3 regions of the Caldimonas brevitalea genome follow, and region 2 is predicted to be linked to each of the others. Evidence: predicted binding sites of a transcription regulator. Region 2 holds the regulator's gene; each other region holds the start of a gene.
The links. The regulator FNR, encoded in region 2, switches genes on or off when oxygen is low (the NO sensors DNR and NnrR bind a similar motif). The targets are predictions, from matches to a motif close to TTGATNNNNATCAA.
Positions count from the first base shown of each region.

Region 1: the regulator FNR is predicted to act here: its motif matches at 5,060-5,073, upstream of AAW51_RS07065 (universal stress protein).
Region 3: the regulator FNR is predicted to act here: its motif matches at 2,129-2,142, upstream of AAW51_RS27275 (universal stress protein).

Region 1 is NZ_CP011371.1:1,622,407-1,628,734, reverse strand. It holds gene AAW51_RS07085 (aromatic ring-hydroxylating oxygenase subunit alpha) at 276-1,379, shown strand; gene AAW51_RS27935 (adenylate/guanylate cyclase domain-containing protein) at 1,529-3,250, shown strand; gene AAW51_RS07075 (DMT family transporter) at 3,268-4,140, shown strand; gene AAW51_RS07070 (sulfurtransferase) at 4,137-5,000, shown strand; gene AAW51_RS07065 (universal stress protein) at 5,131-5,565, shown strand; gene AAW51_RS07060 (ZIP family metal transporter) at 5,597-6,328, opposite strand, start outside.
Region 2 is NZ_CP011371.1:2,252,719-2,259,046, forward strand. It holds gene ccoP (cytochrome-c oxidase, cbb3-type subunit III) at 1-462, shown strand, start outside; gene ccoG (cytochrome c oxidase accessory protein CcoG) at 488-1,954, shown strand; gene AAW51_RS09825 (FixH family protein) at 1,979-2,296, shown strand; gene AAW51_RS09830 (hypothetical protein) at 2,311-2,607, shown strand; gene fnr (fumarate/nitrate reduction transcriptional regulator Fnr) at 2,803-3,522, opposite strand; gene hemN (oxygen-independent coproporphyrinogen III oxidase) at 3,785-5,194, shown strand; gene AAW51_RS09845 (sulfite exporter TauE/SafE family protein) at 5,202-5,870, shown strand; gene icd (NADP-dependent isocitrate dehydrogenase) at 5,996-6,328, shown strand, end outside.
Region 3 is NZ_CP011371.1:6,381,155-6,387,482, reverse strand. It holds gene AAW51_RS27285 (SMP-30/gluconolactonase/LRE family protein) at 1-166, opposite strand, end outside; gene AAW51_RS27280 (LysR family transcriptional regulator) at 793-1,725, shown strand; gene AAW51_RS27275 (universal stress protein) at 2,209-2,631, shown strand; gene AAW51_RS27270 (hypothetical protein) at 2,685-2,861, opposite strand; gene AAW51_RS27265 (alkaline phosphatase D family protein) at 3,092-4,669, opposite strand; gene AAW51_RS27260 (DMT family transporter) at 4,833-5,750, opposite strand; gene AAW51_RS27255 (LysR family transcriptional regulator ArgP) at 5,734-6,328, opposite strand, start outside.

The sequences.
Region 1 (6,328 bases), 630 kb from region 2:
GTTACATACCCAAGGAGGCTAAAATGTCCGGTTCCCCGACGAAAACTCAGCGCGGCCTCATTTCACATCGGAGGTATTTGGCCAGACGCGTGCGCAGGACGATGCAGTCCCCGGGGCGGATCACGAGCCGGTCACCGGCGCACGGTCCGCTGCGGGAAGCGTCGTCTCGCGGAGCATTTCGTCGAGAGCGATTCGTGTATCCGGCACCGGATGGATCGGGGAGATGAGCCCACCGTGGGGGTGGTTGACATTGGTTTTTGGAGATCCTGGGGATCATGTCAGACCTAAGCATTGCCCTTGAGCAAAGCCACTCGCAACTGCCGGTTTCGGCATATTTCGACGGCGAACTGTTTCGCCGCGAGATGGAGCTCATCTTCCAGCTCGGACCCCGCTACCTCGGGCACGAGCTGGCCGTGCCCGAGGTGGGGGACTACTACGCCCTGCCGCAAGAGGGCGAGGGCCGCGCGCTGGTGCGCACGCCGCAAGGGGTCGAGCTGATCTCCAACGTCTGCCGGCACCGGCAGGCGGTGATGCTGCGCGGGCGCGGCAACACCCGCAGCAACATCGTGTGCCCGCTGCACCGCTGGACCTACGGGCTGGACGGCAAGCTGCTCGGGGCGCCGCATTTCGCGCAGGACCCGTGCTTGAACCTGAACAACTACAAGGTTCGCCACTGGAACGGGCTGGTGTTCGAGGACAACGGCCGCGACGTGGCCGCCGACCTGGCACGGCTGGGTCCGCGGGCCGAGTTCGACTTCAGTGGTTACGTGCTCGACAAGGTCGAGTTGCACGAGTGCAACTACAACTGGAAGACCTTCATCGAGGTCTACCTCGAGGACTACCACGTCGGCCCCTTCCACCCCGGCCTCGGCAACTTCGTCACCTGTGACGACCTGCGCTGGGAGTTCGGCAAGCACTACTCGGTGCAGACCGTCGGGGTGGCCAATGCGCTGGGCAAGCCCGGTTCGGACACGTATCGCAAGTGGCATGAGGCGGTGCTGAAGTTCAGCAACGGCGTGCCGCCGAAGCACGGCGCCATCTGGCTGACCTACTACCCGACCGTGATGCTGGAGTGGTACCCGCACGTGCTGGTGGTGTCGACGCTTTACCCGCAGGGGCCGCAAAAGACCTTGAACGTGGTGGAGTTCTACTACCCCGAGGAGATCGCCGCCTTCGAGCGCGAATTCGTCGAGGCCGAGCAGGCCGCCTACATGGAGACCTGCATCGAGGACGACGAGATCGCGCTGCGCATGGACGGCGGCCGCAAGGCCTTGTTCGACCGCGGCGACAACGAAGTCGGCCCCTACCAGAGCCCGATGGAAGACGGCATGCAGCACTTCCACGAGTGGTACCGGTCCACGATGCGGTTCGGCGGCTGACCCGCTGCGCTGACTCACGATGCCCGGCCCGCCGGGCGTCGGTTGCCTGAACGCCCGGCGCCGCCGGGCGTTGTTGTTTGCAGGACACGCCGCGCGCCCGGTTTCGAGCACAATGTCCGCGTGTCGTACCGGACCGCCCTCTTTCCGTCGTGAACACCGCGCCCGCGCCCTCGCCCGCGCAGCGTTACTCGCTCAGTCGCACCTTGCCGATCGCGGTGCTGCTGTTCACGATCGTGCCCCTGGTGATCGCGGGTTCGCTCTCGCTGGCTGAAAACTCCCAACGCTTGCGAGCCGAGCAGGAGCGCCTGACGCGCCAGACCGCGGTGCTGTTGGCCGGCCGTGTTCGCCAGCTGATGCTGTCGGCCGAACGCATGGCGGTGATGATCGCCAGCACTCCGGGGGTCAAGGAATTGCTCGACGGCCGCATCCGCAGCGACGCCGTGCTGTATCTCGAACTGCGCAGCCTGGTGCGCAGCCACCCCGAACTCGATCGCGCCGAACTGCTGGACGCACAAGGCCGCAAGCTGCTCGGCTACCCGCTCGACCCCGGCAAGGACGAAGGGGTGCAGCGGCTGCCGGCGCGCCACGCCAGCTGGCGGCCCCGCGGCCCCGGTGAAGGGGTGGACGTGCTGTTGCCGGTGGCGAACGACCCGCCCTCGGCGCGCCCCAGCGGCTGGGTCGTGATTGGCATTTCACCCGGCGCGCTGGTCGACGCCATCCAGCTGCCAGAGGGCAGCTCCGAAGAGGCCCGCGCCTTCGTGCGGGCCCCCGGCGCGGCCCTGCCGGTCGCGTCGGTCGCCCGCTCCGTGACCGCGCTGGCGCAGCCCAATCCGGCGCCCTCCGACGTGCTGTACAGCGAAGCCGAAGCACATGCCGGCTGGACCGTCGAATGGGTCGACTCGCTCGAGACCTACCGGGCGCTGGTACGCGAAGAGCTGCTGCGCTTCACGGCGGTGACGCTGGCCGTTTCCTGCCTGAGCGCCTGGGTCGCCTGGCGCTTCGCGCGCGGCCTGGCGCGCGACATCCGGGGCATGGCACGCTCGGCGCGCGCCTTGCTGAAGGGCCACCACCTGAACGCGCACGTGGAACTGCAGCGCGACGACGAGTTGGGCCTGCTGGCGCGCTCGTTCAACCACATGAGCTGGGAACTGGAGAAGCGCGACCGCGAGCGCGACGTGTTCGGCCGGCTCGTCTCGCCGGAGGTGCGTGACCAGCTGCTGCAGGGCGAGCTGATGCTGGGCGGCCATGAGGTCGAGGTCACGGTGCTGTTGAGCGACATCCGCGGCTTCACGCAGCTGTGCGAGGAAATGAAGCCGCGCGACATCGTGTTGACGCTCAACGAGTACTTCACCCGCATGACCGAGGCCGCGCAACGCTACGGCGGCTACGTCAACAACTTCATGGGCGATGCGATGGTGGTCGTGTTCGGCGCCCCCAAGCCCGACGAACACCGTGTCGTGCGTGCCCTCTATGCCGCCGTGGCCATGCAACAGGCCCTCGACGAGTTCAACCGCGAGCGCAGCACCTACGGCGCGCCGACGCTGGTGGCGGGCATCGGCCTTGCCAGCGGTACTGCACTGGCAGGCCAGATCGGCTCGCCCGACCGCTGTATCTATACCGTCATCGGCGACACCGTGAACGTGGCCGCACGCCTGGAAGGCCTGAACAAGCTGCACCCCGAGATGGCCGCACTCGCCAATCCCGCCACGTTCGCACTGTTGCCGCCCGCACTGCAGGCGCTGCTGCGCCCGCTCGGGGCACAGTACCTGAAAGGCCGCGACCGCTCGGTCGAGGTCTACGCACTGCCGCGCGACGCCGCTTTGCCGCCGCCGCCGGCGCACCTGATGAAAGCAGAGGAAGAAGTCCTGTGAACCGTGCGCCCGTGCTGATGATCCTGGCGAGCTTTTTGTTCGCCACCATGGGGCTGTGCGTCAAGTACGCATCGGCCTATTACGACACCGGCGAGATCGTGTTCTACCGCGGTCTGGTCGGCGCGGCGCTGATGGCGCTGCTCACCTGGCGGCAGCGCGGCACCTTGCGCACCGCTGTGCCGGCGATGCACTTCTGGCGCAGCCTGTCGGGCGTGGCCGCCTTGTGCATGTGGTTCTATGCGATCGGCAACCTCCCGCTGGCCACCGCAATGACCCTCAACTACATGTCGTCGGTGTGGATGGCGCTGTTCCTGCTCGGCGGCGCCATCCTGCTCGGCGGGGCCCGGCTCGACCCCCGCGTGGTGGCCGCGGTGCTGACCGGCTTCGCTGGCGTCGCGCTGATCCTGCGCCCGACCATCGAGCAAGACCAGTTGTGGCACGGTGTGGTGGGCTTGCTGTCGGGCATGCTCAGCGCCACCGCCTATCTGCAGGTCACCGCGCTCGGGCGCGCCGGCGAGCCGGAATACCGCATCGTCTTCTATTTCTCGCTGGGCGGCATGACGGCAGGCCTGCTGGCGATGCTGGCCGGCGGCAGCCATCCGCACACACTCGCAGGCATCGGCTGGCTGCTCGCCGTCGGCACCTTCGCGACCGTCGCGCAACTGATGATGACGCGCGCCTACGGCACCGGCAAACCGCTGGTCAACGCCAGCCTGCAGTACCTCGGCATCGTGTTCGCGTTCATTTACGGCGTTGTGCTGTTCGACGATCCGGTGACGTGGATGGCGCTCGCAGGCATGCTGCTGATCGTGCTGGCCGGCCTGGCGGCCACTTTTTTGCGCAGCAAGGCGGCGCCCAACGTCGCCCCCTCGACCACCACAGAAACATGAGCTACACCACCTTGATCTCGGCGGCCGACCTGCAGGCGCTGATGCGCGACGGCACGCCCCTGGTCGTGCTCGACGTCAGCTTCGACCTCGCCGACACCGCCGCAGGGGAAGCGGCCTATGCCAGCGGACACCTGCCGGGGGCGCACTATGCCCACCTCGACCGCGACCTCTCCGGGCCGAAATCAGCGCCGGGCGAGCCCGCGCGGGGTCGTCACCCCCTGCCGGCACGCGAGGCCTTCGCGGCGACGGTGGGCCGCTGGGGCATCGCGCCCGGCACCCAGGTGGTGGTCTACGACCGCCAGGGCGGCATGTTCTGCGTGCGCGCCTGGTGGTTGCTGAAATGGCTGGGCCATGAAGCCGTGGCCGTGCTGGACGGCGGCCTTGTGGCCTGGCAGGCGGCGGGGGGCGCACTGAGCACCGGCCTGCCGGCGGTCGATCCGCAGCCCCCCTACCCGGCCGCCTCCCCCGCGGTCCGCACCCTCGACGCGGCCGCCCTGCAGGCCCGGCTCGACGAGCCGGGCTGGCGTTTGCTCGACGCCCGGGCCCCGGAACGCTTTCGGGGCGACGTCGAGCCACTCGACCCGGTGGCCGGGCACATTCCGGGCGCCGTGAATCGCTTTTTCAAGGACAACCTCGCCGCCGACGGCCGCTTCAAGGCGCCGGCGCAACTGCGGTCCGAGTTCGAGGCCTTGCTGGCCGGCACCGACCCCGGCACCGCGGTCCACCAATGCGGCTCGGGGGTGACCGCCTGCCACAACCTGCTGGCGATGGAAGTGGCCGGCCTGGGCCGCGCGGCGCTCTATCCCGGCTCCTGGAGCGAGTGGTGCGCCGACCCGCAGCGCCCGGTGGCGCGCGGCTGACAGTGAAGCAAGTGTCCCTGCGCCCACCCCCTGCAAGGCCTGGCGCTTGCCGGTGGGGCATGACTTCGGTCAACATGCCAGCGCACGCCCCGTGCAACGATGGCCCTCAACCCGAAGACGGAGGTCACTCATGTACAAGCGCATCCTGGTTCCCACCGACGGCTCGGACATCACCCAACGGGCCATCACCACGGCGATCTCGCTCGCCAAGCTGACCGGCGCCGAGGTGTTCACGATCAGCGTCAAGGACCCCTACCCCTACAGCGCGATTTCCGAGATGCAGCCGACGCTGCCACAGGAATTCCTCGACGCGCAGGAGCGCGTCGCCTCGCGCAACGTCGCCGCGGTCAAGGAAGCCTGCCTCGCGGTCGGCATTCCGTGCACCGCGCACACGGTCGAGTCGGTCAGCGTCTGGGAGGCGGTGGTCGATTACGCCAAGCAGCATGGCTGCGACCTGATCGTGATGGCCTCGCACGGTCGCCGCGGCGTGCAGGCCCTGCTGCTCGGCAGCGAAACCAATCGTGTGCTGACGCACAGCACCATCCCGGTGCTCGTGGTGCGCTGAGCCGCGCCGCCGCGGTCCCGGCCGCGGCCGCTCAGTGTCCGTGCGCGGCCGAGCCGGCCTTCGATGGCGGGTGGGCCTCCTGACCCGGCAGCGGCGCGGCCGCGTCGTCGTGGTCCGCGTGCGCCGCGGGTTCGGTGTGCGGGTGCCCGTGCGGCCGGGCGTCGGCCCCACCGTGGAACTGCCCGACGATCACCGTGATGAAACCCAGCCCCAGGCCCAGCCACAGCAGCTGCGCGAGCGTTTCCTTGAGGGACAGTCGGCGTTGCAACTGCGGGATCAAATCGGCCACCGCGACATAGATGAAGCTCGACGCCGCCACCACCAGCAGGTAGGGAAACAACGACTCCCAGGGGCCGACGACAAAATAGCCCAACACGCCGCCGACGACGGCGGCCAGGCCTGACAGCGCGTTGTAGAACAGCGCGCGCGAACGCGAGAAGCCGGCGTTCAGCAGCACGATGTAATCGCCCACCTCCTGCGGGATTTCATGCGCGATGATGGCCATCGCCGTGACCGCCCCGATCTGCGGATCGGCCAGAAAGGCTGCCGCGATGATGATGCCGTCGCAGAAGTTGTGGATGCTGTCGCCCACCAGCACGCTCCAGCCGCCGCGGCCGGCCTGGTCGTGATCGAAACCGTGATGGTGGTGGTCACCGTCCCCCTCGTGATGGTGGCCGTGCCGGTACAGCTCGGCCTTCTCGAGCAGGAAGAAAAACAGCAGGCCGCCCAGCAGCGTCAGGAACAGCTCGTGCGGATCGGTCGC
Region 2 (6,328 bases):
CTGTACGGCGGCTCGCACGAGCAGATCATCGAGACGATCGCCAAGGGCCGGCACGGCAACATGCCGCCGATGGGCGCGGCGGTCGGCACGGGTGAAGAGGTGCGCCAGCTCGCCCACTACGTGCTGAGCCTGTCGGGCAGCCCGCACAACGCGATTGCGGCGCAGATCGGCAAGTCGAAGTTCATGGCGTGTGCCGCGTGCCACGGCATGGACGGTCGGGGCAACACCGCCCTGGGCGCGCCCAACCTGACCGACCGCGTCTGGCTGCATGGCTGGGGTGAACAGGCAATCGTCAACATCATCAACAACGGCAAGTCCAACCAGATGCCGGCCCACGGCGAGAAGCTGACCGAGCCGCAGATCCGCGTGCTGGCCGCTTATGTGTGGGGCCTGTCGAACAAGCCGGCGGCGGCCAGCACCACCACGCTGTCCGCCACCTCCACCGCCGCCGTCGTGAAGTGACGCGGCCCGCCGCGCGAGAAGCACCGTGAACGCAGCCAAGCGCAAGGTCATCCCCATCCGCCCCGTGCCAGCGGCTGCTGCCGCCGACGCGGGCGGGGAGGTGGTGTCGCTGTACGAGAAGCAGAAGAAGATCTACCCGCGATCGGTGTCGGGGTGGTTCATGCGCTGGCGCTGGGCGCTGGTGTGGTTCACACAGCTGCTGTTCTACGGGCTGCCGTGGCTGGAATGGAACGGTCGGCAGGCGGTGCTGTTCGACCTCGAGTCGCGCCGCTTCTACATCTTCAACCTGGTCCTGTATCCGCAGGACTTCATTTACTTGACGGCGCTGCTGGTGATCTCGGCGCTGGGCCTGTTTTTCTTCACCGCCGTCGCCGGCCGTTTGTGGTGCGGTTATGCCTGCCCGCAGACGGTCTACACCGAGATCTTCCTGTGGGTGGAGCGGCGCTTCGAAGGCGACCGGGTGGCCCGCATGCGGCTGGACCAGGCCGCTTGGAGCTTCGACAAGCTGTGGCGCAAGGCCGGCAAGCAGTTCACCTGGATCGCGATCGCGCTGTGGACCGGCTTCAGCTTCGTGGGCTATTTCACGCCCATCCAGCAGCTGGCGGCGGAAGCCCGCACGCTCGGTTTCGGGCCCTGGGAGTGGTTCTGGGTGCTGTTCTACGGCTTCGCCACGTATGGCAACGCCGGCTACATGCGCGAGCAGGTCTGCAAGTACATGTGCCCGTATGCGCGCTTCCAGAGCGCGATGTTCGACCGTGACACGCTGATCATCAGCTACGACACGCAGCGTGGCGAGGCCCGCGGCTCGCGCAGCCGCAAGGCCGACCCGCGCCAGCTGGGGCTGGGCGATTGCATCGACTGCACCTTGTGCGTGCAGGTGTGCCCGACCGGCATCGACATCCGCAATGGCCTGCAGCACGACTGCATCGGCTGCGCCGCCTGCATCGACGTGTGCGACGGCGTGATGGACAAGATGGGGTATGAGCGCGGCCTGATCCGTTACTCGACGCAGAACGGGATCGACCAGCGTTTGAGCCGTGCCGCGATGTGGAAGCGGGTGTTGCGCCCGCGGGTGCTGGTGTATGGCGCCATTCTGACGGCGGTGAGCATTGCCTTTGTCGCCAGCGTGGTGTGGCGCTCGCCGTTCAAGGTCGACGTGATCCGCGACCGGGGCAGCCTGGCGCGCATCGTCGACGACGGCCGCATCGAGAACGTCTATCGCCTGCAGATCATGAACGGCACCGAGGCGACACAGCGTTACCGCATCGCGGTGACGGGGCTGCCCGGCTTGAGCGTGGCGTCCGAGCCGACCGTCGAGATCGGCCCGGCGGAGGCGCGCTGGGCCGCGGTGCGCGTGCAGTTGCCGGCCGAGGCCGGTGTCGAACTGCAGGGCCGTTCCAGTCCCATCGAATTCGTGATCGAGCGCACGGGCGACACCGGCATGCCGGCCAGCACCGTGACCGAGAAGTCGACATTTTTGGTGCCGCGCTGACGCACGGCATCCGAGGAGCCCGAGATGAAAACCAACCTTGCGACCGCCAGCGTCGTGCCTGCGTCCACCTCCTGGTGGCGCGAACCGATGATGTGGCTGGTGGTGGGCGGTCCTACCGCGGTGGTACTGGCCGGTGTGGCCACCATCGTGCTGGCCGTGACGCGGCCCGACCCGGTGCTGACCGAGGACTACTACCGCCGCGGGCTGGAAATCAACAAAACGCTGCAGTTGCAGCGCGACGCCCAGGCCGCCGCCGCGGCGGTGCCGGAGGCTTTGCGGCCGGCGATGCAGGCGCGCAACCACGCCGCCACGCCCAGCCCTGACGGGCAACAGGGCCGCTGAGCGCGGGAGGGGCGATGAGACAACGCCTGATGTGGATCGCCTGGCCGGCGTTTCTGGTGGCTGGCGTGACCGAGATGCTGGTGTTTGCCGTGGTCGACCCGGACGACCTGCGGGGGCTGGGTGGGGAGTCGCTGGCGCTGTCGCGCTCGGCGATCTACACGCTGGCTTTTTTCGCGTTCTGGGCGCTGTGCGCGCTGTCGAGCGCGTTGACCACGTTGTTGTCGGCGTCGCCGTTTGAAACGCAGCGCTGCCCGATGCCGCCGGACGCTCGTCCGCGCGAGTGCGTCAAGGAAGGGCCGGCGGCGCGCTGACGCCGGTTGTCGCCGGCAGCCGCGGCGCATGCAGGCGTCAGCGGTTTTTTTGAAGCGGGACGAGGGAAGAGGGCGACGCGCCCGGCACCCACGCGGTGCGGGGCCACCCTCGGGAAGGAAACGCGCTGAGGCGTGAGGGCTGAAGGCCGAGCGCTAGGTGCGCCCAGGCCCCGACGTTGCCCGAGGGATACCGCCTCAGCAGGCGCTGCTGCTGTTGAGCAGGGCGTGCAGGGCGTCCAGGTCGAGCACCCGGATGTGCCGCTGCTTGACTTCCAGCACGCCGTCTTCCTGGAACTTCGAGAAGGTGCGGCTGACGGTCTCGAGCTTGAGGCCGAGGTAGCTGCCGATTTCTTCGCGTGTCATGCGCAGCACCAGCGACGTCGGCGAAAAGCCGCGCGCGGCCAGGCGCTGCGTCAGGTTCAGCAAGAAGGCGGCGAGGCGCTCCTCGGCGCGCATGCTGCCGAGCAGCAGCATGACGCCGTGGTCGCGCACGATCTCGCGGCTCATGATCTTGTGGAACGAGTGCTGCAACTCGGTGAACTCGCGCGACAGCGACTCGAGCTGGGAATAGGGAATCTGGCACACCTGCGCGTCTTCGAGGGCGATCGCGTCGCAGGTGTGACGGTCCTGGCTGATGGCGTCCAGGCCCAGCAACTCGCCAGCCATTTGGAAGCCGGTCACCTGGTCGCGGCCGTCTTCGGACGAGACGCAGGTCTTGAAGAAGCCGGTGCGCACCGCGTACAGCGATTGGAACGGGTCGCCGGCGTGGAAGAGGGCGTCGCCCCGCTTGACGGTCTTGCGAGACGCGACGAGCGCGTCCAGCCGTGTCAGGTCGTCGCGCCCGAAGCCGACCGGCAGGCACAGCTCGCGCAGGTTGCAGCTGGAGCACGCGACCTTGAGCTCGTTCAGCTTCATCGGGGCGGTCGTCACGACGCGCGATCGCACGCTCCCGGAGGCGGCGGCGCCGGCAGGAGCTGCCGGCGCGGCTGAAGATGTAGCAGGCGCGGCACAGTCGGCGGCATCGGGGGCAGCACCGGCGGGTGAGGCGGGCAGGGCAGGTCGGGTTTCGAGCGGCATGACGTTCCTCAAAGGATGTCGGAATTGTTCTCTGTGCGCCCGGCCGCCGGCTTGAGCCATATCAAGGCGTGCGCGGTCCGTTTTCGGCACAGTGCTTCACATGCCTGCTGCCGCTGCCCCCCTTGTCCTGTCCCACGAGATGCTCTCGCGTTTCGACGTGCCCGGCCCTCGTTACACCTCTTATCCCACTGCGGATCGCTTCGTCGAGGCCTACACCGCCACGGACTACGAACAGGCCTTGCGCCAGCGTGCCGCGGGCGTGGGCGCCGCGGCGGGATCGCTCGCGCCACTGTCGATTTATGTGCATGTGCCGTTCTGCGAGTCGGTGTGCTACTACTGTGCCTGCAACAAGGTCATCACGCGCCACCACGATCGCGCCACCGAATACCTGGACGCGCTGGAAACCGAGATCGACCTGCATGTGGCGGTGCTCGGGCGCGAGCAAGCCGTGTCGCAATTGCATTTCGGCGGCGGCAGCCCGACGTTTCTGAGCGATGCCGAACTGGAGCGGGTGATGAACCGGCTGCGCTCGTCGTTCCGGCTGGTGCCGGGAGGCGAGTACTCGATCGAAGTGGATCCGCGCACGGTCGACGCCGAGCGGCTGCGACATCTGGCGCGGCTCGGCTTCAACCGACTCAGCTTCGGCGTCCAGGATTTCGACCCCGACGTGCAGAAGGCAGTGCACCGGGTCCAGTCCTATGAGAGCGTCGCCCAACTGATGACGGCGGCGCGCCAGATCGGTTTCGACTCGATCAATGTCGACCTGATCTACGGGCTGCCGCGCCAGACCTCCGAGTCGTTCGCCCGTACGTTGGAACAGGTGCAGTCCTTGCGGCCCGATCGCATCGCGCTGTATGCCTACGCCCATCTGCCGCAGCGCTTCAAGCCGCAGCGACGCATCGCCGCAGCCGATCTGCCGCCTCCGGTAGACAAGGTCGGCATGCTGGCGGCCGCCATCTCCAGCTTCAGCGCCGCCGGTTATGCCTACATCGGGATGGACCACTTCGCACTCGAGACCGACGCCTTGGCGGTGGCCAAGCGGCAAGGGCGGCTGCACCGGAACTTCCAGGGCTACAGCACCCAACCCGATTGCGACCTGATCGGCCTGGGCGTGTCCGCGATCGGCCGGGTCGGCCCCTGCTACAGCCAGAACGCCAAGACGCTCGACGAGTACTACGACGCGCTGCGGCAGCGCCAGTTCCCGGTCAACCGGGGCCTGGCGCTGGAGCGCGACGACTTGGTGCGGCGCGCCGTGATCATGGCGCTGATGTGCCAGGGCCGGCTGGTGTACGAGTCGATCGAGGCGTCTTATCTGCTCGACTTCCGGCGCTATTTCGCCACTGAGCTCGATCGCCTGGCGCCGCTCGCCGAGCAGGGCCTGCTGAGCCTCGAGGACGATGGCCTGCAGGTGACGCCGCTCGGCTGGTATTTCGTGCGGGCGATTGCGATGGTGTTCGACCGCAGGCTGCAAGCCGACCGCAGCCGTGAGCGCTTTTCGAAGGTGATTTGAGGTCGCCATGCAAACCTCTTTGTTCCTGGCGGCCTTGCTGATGGGCGTGGCGGGCAGCCCGCACTGCGCCACGATGTGCGGCGCGGCGACCGCCGGCATCGGCTGCACGCCGCGCCGGCTCTGGGCCTTCCAGGCCGGGCGGGTGGTGGGCTATGCGCTGTTCGGCCTGGTCATCGCGTCGTCCGCCCAGGCACTGCAATGGGGCGCTCGCGAAGTGAGCGTGCTCAAGCCGTTCTGGGCGATGTGGCACGTGGCGGTGGTCGTGCTCGGCCTGGTCTTGCTCTGGACCGGGCGGCAGCCGGCCTGGCTGGACCGACTGGCGCACCGGGTGTGGCAGAGCGCGCGGCACCGCACCCTCGGGTGGGACGGGCTGCGCTGGCCGTTTTTCGGCGGCTTGCTGTGGACGCTGCTGCCCTGCGGCCTGCTGTATTCGGCGCTGATGGTCGCGGCCCTCGCGTCCCGCCCTTGGGAGGGCGCCTTGGTGATGGCGGTCTTCGCACTCGGCTCGGCGCTCAGCCTGCACCTCGGCGCCACCGTCTGGCGTCGGCTGCGCAACGCCCCCGGCCGCTCGGGCGGCTGGGCCATCCGCGCGGGGGGCCTGGTGCTCGCGTCCGCCTCGGCGGTCGCGCTCGCGCACGGCCTGCATCTCGGGCCCGAAACGCTGATCTGCACCTGAGCGCCACCGGGCGACGCGCCACCGCTTGCGAAGCGGGGTTGTGCCAGCGCGTCAGCAGAGGCGCTGCCGTAGAATCGTCGGTCTACAACGATTCCTCTAACCCCGTTCGCGCGGAGCTTTCTCACATGTACCAGCACATCAAGGTGCCCGAGGGTGGGCAGAAGATCACGGTCAACCAGGACTTCTCGCTCAACGTGCCCGATCACCCCGTCATCCCCTACATCGAGGGCGACGGCACCGGTTTCGACATCACCCCGGTGATGATCAAGGTGGTGGACGCGGCAGTCGCGAAGTCCTACGGCGGCAAGCGGAAGATCCACTGGATGGAGATCTACGCCGGCGAGAAGTCGACCAAGGTCTACGGCCCGGACGTCTGGCTGCCCGAAGAGACGCTGCAGGTGCTGAAAGACTACGTCGTCTCGATCAAAGGTCCCCTGACCACGCCGGTGGGCGGCGGC
Region 3 (6,328 bases), 2.3 Mb from region 2:
TGGCCGGCGTGTAGCGATACAGGCGCTGTCGCACGATGTCGACCCAGTACAAGGCCTGCTGACGTGGCGACCAGCTGAGGCCTTCGCCGAGCCCGGCGCGCGCCGGCCACACGGCAAGCAGGTCGCTCAGGATGCAGGGAGGCGAAGCGGATGACGCCACGGACATGACACGACAAAGGCGAAACGAAGAGTCGCGAGCCTGACCCGTCGGCGGGGCGTGGCAGTCGGCCGATGCGCGATCGCTGCGGCTCAGGGCACATCACACGGAAGTCGGTTCTGGCACTGCCGGGCCCGAAGGCGAACGGCAGCGTGAGAGACCGGTTGCGCGTGACACGCCGTACTACTCAAACTGGCCAACACTCGGCAACGACGGCGGCGCCTCACAGCACGGGTCGCTCGCAGACTCTTCGTCGCACTGCTTAAACAGCAAGAGGCATGCCGTCTGCGAGGGGGGCTGGCTGGAGGGGCGCGGTGTCGCTGAAAGTCGCCGAAATCGACCGCCGGAGCGCCTCCCAGCTGGCTCGAGCGGGGTGCGGGGCAGTGCGCACACAAGACGGGCGGGATGTCACCAGGGAATTTTTTCCGTATCTGTCTGTACGCCTTGCGCCCCCCAAGGCACAACGGCGCTCGGAATTGCATGGGCGCCATGCGGCTCGATGGCAAACAAGGCCCTTCCTCGGGACCTGGCCTGTGGTGCACGCGCAGCTCCTGCCCCGGCTTGGAAAACGCTTCTGCGGTGGGTACATTGTTCAACTCATTGAACAACGAGGCCGACCGTCGTCGCCTGCCCAGATGGACCGCGTGGCTCCCGTGCTCGCCGACCTGCATCTGCTCGGCGTGCTCGCCGAAACCCGCAGCTTCACCCAGGCGGCGCGGCGCCTCGGTGTGTCGAAGGCGTCGGTCAGCATGCGCATCAGCGAGCTGGAGCGGGCTGCGGGTGTGCCGCTGGTGCGCCGCACGACCCGTTCGGTGGGGTTGACCGAGGCCGGCCAGCAGTTGGTGGATGACACCCGGGCATCGTTTGCGCACATCCAGCACAGCTTTGCCAGCGTGCGTGACCTGGCCGGCATGCCCCGCGGCCTGGTGCGTGTGACCGCGCCGGTGGCCCTCGGGCGGCAGGCGCTGGCCCCCCACCTGCCGGCCTTTTTGCACCGCTACCCCGAGATCCGTCTCGAACTCGATCTGTCCGACCGTTTCGTCAATCTGGCACAGGAGGGTTTCGACCTGGCCGTACGCCACAGCCAGGCGGCACCGGACACCCACGTGGCCTGGCCATTGTGCGACACACGTTCGGTGCTGGTCGCGCACCGCGACTATCTCGAGCGTGCCGGAACGCCTGCCCACCCTGCCGACTTGTCGCGCCATCGGTGCCTGCTTTACCTGCGGGATGCCGGCGCCAGCAGTTGGTCGTTCGAAGGGCCGACGGGCCGCCGCCGCACCGAGCGTGTGACGGTGCAGGTGAACGGGCCGCTGAAGGCGAACAACAGCGAAGTGCTGCGCCAGGCCGTGCTCGGCGGCCTGGGCATTGCGCTACTGCCCGACTTCAGCGCTGCGCATGGCTTGCGCGACGGCAGCCTGACGGCCTTGCTGCCGGACTGGCGTCCGGTCGGATTTTTCGGCGAGCGCTTGTTTGCGATCCGGCCGTGGAGCCCGCAGGTGCCACGTGCAGTGCAATGCCTGGTGAGCCATCTGCGAGAGGTGTTGGGCGGCGGATTCCCGCTGTGACGGCAGGCCCAAAAAAAGAGCCCACCCGGGAACCCGGGTGGGCTGCAGAAGTCCTCAAAAGGACGTCGTTGGGAGCCGTTGGTCTAGTCGCGCCGGGCGCTCTGGGGCGCCTGTGGCGTGCGTGCCGAATTGAAAGAATCCCAGAACCGTGTGACAGCTTGCTGGGAGAGAACTGTACTGATCGCCCGCTGCGGCGACATCCCTCAACTAGGGGAGAAACCGCAGCGCCGAACACTCCGCTGTGAAATAAGCGCAAGTGAAAGTAACGCAAACTCGAGAACTTCCAGCCCAGGCAACAAATGGGTTTTTAGCCCATGCTGGCCGTCGACTTTTATGCCCGCGGCCGGGCCCCGCCGGTTATTCGCCGCGCCTTCGGCAGCGCGGCAGAGGCGGCCCTATCCTCTTGATGCCGGTCAAGGCCGGACGCCTGCCGCGGTGACATCCTCACCACCCGTTCACACTGATGACAACAGGAGCCGTTCGATGAAGATTTTGATTGCTGTAGATGGAAGCGAATTCACCCAACGTATGTTGGGCTACCTGACGACGCACGGCGAACTGTTCGGGCCGCAGCAGCAATACACGGTCTTGACGGCGGTGCCGGCGGTGCCCGCCCGGGCGGCCGCGGTGATCGACAAGCAAACGCTCACGGAGTACTACGCCGACGAAGCCGAGAAGGTCCTCGCGCCCGTGCGGACCTTCCTCGAGGGCCGGGGTCTCAAGGCCGAGACCAGCTTCCATGTGGGCCATCCGGCCGACGTGATCTCGAAGACGGCGGCGGCGGGCAGCTTCGATCTGGTCGTCATGGGGTCGCACGGCCATTCGGCGCTCGGCAACCTGGTGCTCGGGTCGGTGGCGACCAACGTGCTGGCCAATTGCAAGACGCCGGTGCTGCTGGTGCGCTGAGCGGCCCGACGCAGCCGCCGGCGCTCGCCGATGGCGGGTTGCCAGCGGCTGCTTCAGTCTTCCGACGGTGCGGAAGATGCGAGCGGCAGTCGCGGCCAAGGGTCCGGGGCCGTCGCTGCCGGGGTACGCACCGGCTGGGTCTGCGCCTGGGCGGCGAGGTGGATCTCCAAGCCCAGTTCGGTGCCCAGGTCGGCCGGGTCCTGCACGGTCTCTGGGGTCTGTTGGCGCATCCATGGCTGCAGCCAGGCCGGGAGATGAAAACTGCCCATTGCGAACCTCTCGACAGCGAGGCGCGCATCCTGCAAGCGCACCTCATGTCCTGCAGTGTGCGCGTCTGCTCGCGCCGCCGATATCCCGAACTCAAGGGTGAAAGGGGTACAGACGCAGGGTTGGGTCGAGGCTTGCCGGTGATCTTGTGGGCACTGCGGCGCGAGCCCCCTTCAGGCGGCCGAGCAGGTGCTCACGCTTCCCGTTGCACGCCCGCCCGGTCGCGTTCCACCGCGTACACCGCCTGCGTGTGCAGCTGCGCCGCTTCGGTCACCGGGAACGCGGTGGCCCGGAACTCGCAGCGCGCGACATCGGGCCGCAGCTCGACGAGCGCATAACCGCGCTCGTCGCCCCGGGCGTGCAACAGGTCGGGGTTGGCACTGCGGATCAAGGCCATGGCGGCGCCCGGCATGCCGCGCGTGGTGATCGAGCTGGTGACGAATTCGCTGGCGACGATGGGCGTTTCGTCGTCGTTGGGCCGCAGCCGAAGGTGGGCGGCGACATGCCGGTGTACGTCGCCGCCGAGCGCGATGACGTTGTGTACCTGGGCGTCGGCGATGCCGCGCAGCAAGCGCTCGCGGGCCTGTGGATAGCCATCCCAACTGTCGCTGTGCACGCTGCGGCCGAAGGGCGTGTCGACGCCCCACGAACTGATCTGGCTGCCCTGGCCCAGCAGCTTCCAGGTGCGGGTGCTGCCGGGCAGCCCTTCCTGGAGCCACTGTTCCTGCGCCGCACCGAAGATCGTGCGCCGCTCGTCGTCCATCTCGTCGCAGTCGATCAGCACGCGGCCACCCCCCACCGGGCGCCCCAGCGAGCACGCCTGCACGCTGCGGAACTGCCGTGGGTCCAGCGTCCACAGCTCGGCCAGCCGGCCCCAGGTGTAGCGATCGTGGATGCGCATGAAGGCGCCGGTCGGCGCCATGTCGGGTGCGATCGGCAGGTGCTCGAAATAGGCCTTGTAGGCAGCGGCGCGCCGGCGCAGAAACGACTGCGGGTCACCGCCCAACCAGGAGCGGTCGCTCGCATAGTCGTTCTCGACCTCATGGTCGTCCCAGGTGAGCACCCAGGGGTGGGCGGCATGGGCGGCGCGCAGGTCGGGGTCGAGCTTGTAGGTCGCGTGGCGGCGGCGGAAGGCGTCGAGGCGTGTCGGCGGCGGTCCCTCGTGCAGGCGCACCTGGAAGTGCGGATGGAACGACTCGTAGAGGTAGTCGCCGACAAACAGCACGAAGTCGAGGTCGCGCCACGCGATCTCGCGGTGCACCGCGAAGCGGCCCTGTTCATAGTGCTGGCACGAGGCCAGCGCGATGCGCAGCCGCTGGACCGCTGCATCCTCGCGCGGCGCCGTCCGGGTGCGGCCGACGCCGCTGGCGACGCCGCCGGCGATGAACCGAAAGAAATAGCGGCGGTCGCTGTCCAGCCCGGTCACCTGCACGTGCACGCTGTGGGCATGTTGCGGCTGCGCCCACACCTCGCCCGTTTGCACCCGTTGCGCGAAATGTTCGTCGTGGGCCAGCTCCCAGCGCACCGCCACCGGCCGGGGTGCGAGACCGCCACCCGGCTCGTAAGGCGCCGGCGCGAGCCGGGTCCACAACACCACCGAGCTGGGGCGCGGGCAGCCGCTGGCGACGCCGAGCCTGAAGGGGTCGTCGCCGAAGCGCGGCGCCACCGGCTTCTGCAGCGGCGGCCGGTGGGGCGAGGAACCGAACAGGCTGCCCAAAGCGAGGGCGGCAGCCCATCGCGACAAACGGGTCAGGGTGGCGCGCCGGTGCATCGGGCAGGAGCGCAAGCAGGTGGAAGACGGTCGGTAGCAGCCAAGGGAGCGCAGCGGACAGACAGGGCGAAAGACGAAAGCGGCGGGCCAGCAAGCCCGCGGTCGCGGTCTGGCGGGCGAGGGCGAGCCGGCCTCCATTCTGCCCGGCCCCCCGCCGACCCCCTCAACGGTGGCTGCGGACGGCCCACACGACGCCGAGCGTGAACAACGTCGCGGCAGCCCATTCAGCCGGCTGCGGCCAGCGTTGCTCATACAGATAGCCGTAAGCGAGCGCGAACAAGGTTTCGCTGACGATCAGTTGGCCGGCCAGCGAGGTCGGCAAGCGGCGGCTGGCGATGTTCCAGAGCCAGGTGGCGAGCCAGGACGCACCCAACCCCATCGTCAGCGAGACCGCCGCATACAGCCCGGCCTGCGCCTCGCGCATAGCCGGTGTGGCGGCGGGCGCTTCGTTGAACGCGAGCAGCGGCAGCAGTCCGATCAGCGTGGCGACGCCCAGCAAATGGGTCCACACCGCATTGGGGAGCGACGGCTCGCGCTTGAGCCAGCGGGCGTTGAGCATCGCATAAGCGGTCCAGCACGCGAGCGCCGCGGTGGCGCACGCCACCCCTGCCGTGAAGCGGGGGCCGGCGCCGTCCTGGGCGGTGGTGCTCCAGTACATCAGCGCGAGGCCGGCAGCGGTGCAGACGGCGCCCGGCACGAGCCGGGCCGGCCGCAGCCCGGCCGGGCGGCCGATGCACAGCAGCCACAGCGGCAAGGTGCCGATGATCAGGCCGGTGAGGGCGGTGCCGGCCCAGCGCACCGCCCTCACGACCAACAGGTAGTAGAGGCTGTTGCCCACCCAGCCGAGCATCAGCGCAGCCCCCACCCGCCTCGGCGTCAGATGGACCCGGATGTCGCGCCAGCCCCAGGCCAGCGCCCCGATCGAGAGGGCGGCGTAGGCGGCATAGCGGCCGAAGCTGACTTCGAGGCCGGAATATGCGTCGACCGCCCGGGGCAGGACGAACACCAGGCCCCACAAGGCGCCCGCGGCGAGGCCGGCGGCAATGCCCGGGCCCAGGGTGTCGTCAGGGCGTGACGTCATCTCCGATCCCCAAGGACTGCGCTGCGGGCGGTGCCAGCGCGGCGGCGGCACCGTCGAGCAGGGCCTGGCCGATGCGGTCGAGCAGTGCCGCCCGCACGGCAGGGCGTTGCTCGCTGCCCAGCTTCCATTGATGCCAGTGCAGCGTCACCTCCACCTGCACCTGCGGATGCAAGGGCAGCAGGCTGCCGTCGGCCAGCTGCTCGCGCACCTGCAACTCGGGCACCACGCCGACACCCCACCCCATCAACACGGCTCGCACATAAGCTTCGGAAGACGGCACGAAACGCTCGCGCAAACGGGGACTGCGCACGCCGAACGCATGCGACACCCATTGCGCCTGCATGTCGTCCTTGCGGTTGAACACGAGGAAGGGCACCTGCGCGAAGTTGGCGCCGGTGAGGCCGCCGCCCAACTCGCGGGCCACGAAGCCGGGGCTGGCGACGGCGATGTAGCGCATCACCCCCAGCGGCACCACCCGGCAGCCGCGCAAGGCCTGGCGTACGGTCGACACGCAACCGAGCACGGCGCCCTGGCGCAGCCAGTCGTGCGTGAAGTCCTGGTCGTCGACGACCATTTCC